DNA from 2 places in the Pseudomonas sp. LB3P31 genome. Region 1 is predicted to be linked to the other one. Evidence: predicted binding sites of a transcription regulator. Region 1 holds the regulator's gene; the other holds the start of a gene.
What was found. Region 1 encodes FliA, which starts transcription of late flagellar genes. Its sites were predicted from a motif close to CTAAAGTTTNNNNNNNNNNNGCCGNTAA; they were not measured.

Region 2: a site for FliA is predicted at 1,403-1,430, ahead of ACYZTK_RS13180 (methyl-accepting chemotaxis protein). Genes of this name have one in related genera too.

Annotation. Positions count from the first base shown of each region.
Region 1 is NZ_CM142710.1:1,720,474-1,722,673, forward strand. Features, by position in the region: gene ACYZTK_RS07750 (protein phosphatase CheZ) at 1-358, opposite strand, end outside; gene ACYZTK_RS07755 (chemotaxis response regulator CheY) at 381-752, opposite strand; gene fliA (RNA polymerase sigma factor FliA) at 917-1,657, opposite strand; gene fleN (flagellar synthesis regulator FleN) at 1,654-2,200, opposite strand, start outside.
Region 2 is NZ_CM142710.1:2,906,594-2,908,793, reverse strand. Features, by position in the region: gene ACYZTK_RS13180 (methyl-accepting chemotaxis protein) at 1-1,347, opposite strand, end outside; gene ACYZTK_RS13175 (hypothetical protein) at 1,623-1,853, shown strand; gene ACYZTK_RS13170 (cell division protein ZapA) at 1,850-2,152, shown strand.

The DNA of each region.
Region 1 (2,200 bases):
CCTGGCTCAGGCCGTTGACCAGGGGCGTAGCGTTTTCCACCAGGTCCATGGTGCGGTTGGCGGCGGCCTCGGTGAGCTTGACCACATAACCCAGGCGCTCGGTGGCGTCAGTGATCTGCGAGACTTCCTCGGCTTGCGGCATGTGCGGGTCAATCTGGAAATTGACGATCGCACTGTGCAACTCGCGGGTGAGCTTGCCCACCTCCTGGTACAGGCCGCGGTCACGGGTCTGGTTGAGCTCATGGATCAGTTGCACTGCGTCGCCGAACTTGCCCTTTTCAAGGCTCTCGACCAATTCGACGGCGTGTTTTTTCAGGGTCGATTCAAAATCGCCCTGTGAAATTTCTACTTGCTCCATAGCTCCCCCGTGGCGCAGTGACTCAACCTATGCGTTCGAAAATCTTTTCGATTTTTTCTTTCAACGCCTGGGCCGTGAAGGGCTTGACCACATAGCCGTTAACACCGGCCTGGGCTGCTTCGATGATTTGCTCGCGCTTCGCTTCGGCGGTCACCATCAGCACGGGCAGGTGCTTGAGCTTTTCGTCGGCGCGCACGTGGCGCAGCAGATCGATGCCGGTCATGCCGGGCATGTTCCAGTCCGTTACCAGAAAGTCGATGCTGCCGCTGTTGAGTACCGGGATGGCGGTAGTGCCATCGTCGGCCTCGACCGTGTTGGTGAACCCAAGGTCACGCAACAGGTTTTTAATGATCCGCCGCATCGTTGAGAAGTCATCAACGATGAGGATTTTCATGTTCTTGTCCAATTCGACCTCCAAGCAGTCTTAAACGCGCCCAGCACCTGGACACGCCATTTCATTCAATCCGGCAAAGCACTCGATGACTGTCTGGAGCACAACAGATCGCGACCGGCGCGTGTGAAACCCGCCAGCCCGTTTGCAGTGTCCCCACACTGCCTTCAGCGCGCTCGCCACTCCCCCAAACGCCCCCGCAAACGGGCCGCGCACTGGCTGTGTAACTGGCTGACCCGCGATTCGCTGACCCCCAGGACCTCACCGATTTCCTTGAGGTTCAGCTCTTCGTCGTAGTACAGCGCCAACACCAGTCGCTCACGCTCCGGCAAATTGGCAATCGCGTCGGCCAACGCAGCCTGGAAGCGTTCATCTTCCAGGTCGCGCGATGGCTCCGTATGGGCACTCGCGCCATCCTCGTGCAGCCCTTCGTGTTCGCCGTCCTGTAGAAGGTCGTCGAAACTGAAGAGGCGGCTGCCCAGGGTGTCGTTCAAAATCCCGTAATAATCGTCAAGGCTCAATTGGAGTTCGGCCGCAACTTCGTGATCTTTAGCGTCGCGACCGGTTTTAGCTTCAATTGAGCGAATTGCGTCGCTGACCATCCGGGTATTGCGGTGGACCGAACGTGGCGCCCAGTCCCCCTTGCGCACTTCATCGAGCATCGCGCCGCGGATTCGAATGCCCGCGTACGTCTCGAAACTCGCGCCTTTGCTGGCGTCATACTTGGTCGATACTTCAAGCAGGCCGATCATCCCGGCCTGGATCAGGTCTTCGACCTGGACACTCGCCGGCAAACGCGCCAGCAAGTGGTAGGCAATGCGTTTTACCAGTGGCGCGTAACGCTCGATCAACTCGCCCTGAGAATCGCGGGCTGACTTCTTGTAGAGGTTATAGCCACTGGCGGTCATAGCACAGGTCCTGCCGTCTGTTGCACGAGACGCTCGACGAAAAATTCCAGGTGCCCGCGCGGGTTCGCCGGCAGCGGCCAGGTATCGACCTTCTGCGCAATCGCCTTGAACGCCAGCGAACACTTGGAGCGTGGAAACGCTTCATACACCGCACGCTGTTTCTGCACGGCCTTGCGCACGCTTTCGTCATACGGTACCGCGCCGACGTATTGTAGGGCGACGTCGAGGAAGCGGTCCGTGACCTTGGTCAACTTGGCGAACAGGTTGCGCCCTTCCTGCGGGCTCTGGGCCATGTTGGCCAGGACGCGGAAGCGGTTCATGCCGTAGTCGCGGTTGAGCAACTTGATCAGCGCGTAGGCGTCGGTGATCGAGGTCGGCTCGTCGCAGACCACCAGCAGCACTTCCTGGGCCGCCCGCACGAAACTGACGACCGAGTCGCCGATGCCCGCTGCGGTGTCGATCACCAGCACATCGAGGTTGTCGCCGATGTCGCTGAATGCCTGGATCAGCCCGGCGTGTTGCGCCGGGGTCAGGTGCACCATG
Region 2 (2,200 bases), 1.2 Mb from region 1:
GGTGCTGTTGCGCATCGAATTCACCGCATGCTCGGTGCCGCTCTGGATACTGCCGATCATGCGTTCGATCTCGCTGGTCGACTGCTGGGTGCGATGCGCCAGGGCCCGGACTTCGTCCGCTACCACGGCAAAACCGCGCCCGGCTTCACCGGCTCGCGCGGCTTCGATCGCTGCGTTCAATGCCAGCAGGTTGGTCTGGTCAGCCAGGCCGCGGATCACATCAAGGACCTTGCCGATATCCCTGGATTCGTTGGCCAGGTCGCCGATCAGGGTTGCCGTGCTCTGCACATCGGCGCTCATGCGTTCGATGGCGCTGACGGTTTCCTGCACCAGGTCGCGACCGTCACCGGCAGAAGTAGTGGCATTTTTCGAGGCTTCGGAGGTGCTGACCGCGTTGCGCGCAACTTCTTCCACGGCGCTGGTCATCTCATTGACCGCCGTGGCGGCCTGCTCGATTTCGTTGTTCTGCTGGGTCAGGCCGCGGGCACTTTCATCAGTGACGCTGTTGAGCTCTTCGGCGGCAGAGGCCAATTGGGTGGCAGAACCGGAGATCCGCTGCAGCGTGTCGCGCAGTTTTTCCTGCATTTTCGACATCGCCAGCAACAGGCGGCCGGCTTCGTCTTCACCATCAACGGTAATCGGGCGAGTCAGGTTGCCCTCGGCGATGGCTTCGGCGGCGCTCAAAGCGTTGGCGATTGGCTTGGTGATGCTGTTGGTCAATAACCAGGCGAACAGCAGCGTCAGGCCCGAGGCCAGGACCAGCAGCGCGACGACCAGGTTGAACGCCGAGGAATACTGATCCGCAGCTTCCTGGCTGGTTTCGGCGATCTGCTGGGTGTTGATCTCCAGCAGCTTGGCCAGTGCCGTGTTGACCGCCTCAGAGTTGGCGAGCAACTCGGTGTTGAGCATCTTGCGCAGCTCTTCGACCTGATTGTTACGCGACAGACTCTTCATCTGGTCTTCAAGCTGACGGTATTGCCCCAGTAATTGCAGGTACTGGTCGTAGGCCGCCCGTTCGACCGGGCCGTTAATCAGCGGTTCGTAAATTTTCTGTGTGTCGCGGATCTGCTGATTGCGCGTCTCGAACAGTTCAAAGGTCTTTTGCTGGACGTCGGGTTCGCGGTTGGTCAGCAAGCGGTAAGACAGGACCCGCAGGCGCAGGGTAAGTTGGGTGAACTCATCGATGCTTTTTACGCTGGGTACACTGGCGGAGGCGATATCTTCGCCGGCCGCGCGGATCTTGCTCATCTGGTTCAAGGCAAACACACCCAGAACCAGCATCAACCCGCCAATCATGGCGAAACCGAGGAACGCCCTTGGGGCGATATTCATATTGCGAAGGGACATGGTGTTTTCCGGGAGAGGCGCATCCATGCGGCGCTAAGGCTGTCGTATGAAGGGCTTATCGGTCATACGACTAAAGTCTTGAGTGACTGCGCGTTTTTGTCGCAGTACAGGTCCGGCGACGAATTGCAGGAACCAGATGGAACAATCACAGTCTTTTAAGCTCGCGAGGAAGGTTGCCCGCCTGGAAAATCAAGGCCTTGCGCCTGAATAACCCTGGCTTGCGTGGTGACTTTTCTTTATCGTACGCGCCCTTTGAAATTGCTTGGAAAATCATTATGTTGGAAGCATCCCTTAGCCAATTGGAACAGCTGGTCAGCGACCTGGTTCAACAGAACCAGACCCTGCTCGCGACTAACCAGACCCTGAGCACAGAATTGGCCCAGGCCAAGGATGAAAACGAAAGCCTGCAACTGAACCTGATGGAGCAGGAAGAGAAACTCGGCGCTACCGCAGCGCGCATCCAGGCCCTGGTTGAGCGCGTCAGCGCCGGCCCAGTCAGCGCATGAGCGAGGGCGCCGCAGGGGTGAAAGTCGTCTCGATCCTGGGGGAGGACTATTCGATCAGGGCGCCGGCCGGGGAAGAGCAAACCCTGCTGGACGCTGCATTGATGTTGAAAGCTGCACTGGCTGATACCAAAAAGAAGTACCCGACGCTGATCGGCGACCGGTTGCTGGTGCTGGCCGCGATGAACCTGTGCTCTCAGCAGATCGAGATGCGCAAGCAACACAAGCTCGAACTCGACCGTTACCAAGAGCAAGTCAGCGCCACGGTTGAAGTGATCGCCAAGACCATCAATCAAGCCTGATCGGCTGATCGGCTGATCTGGCGCGGCAGGTGGGTGGGTTTAAGCTGA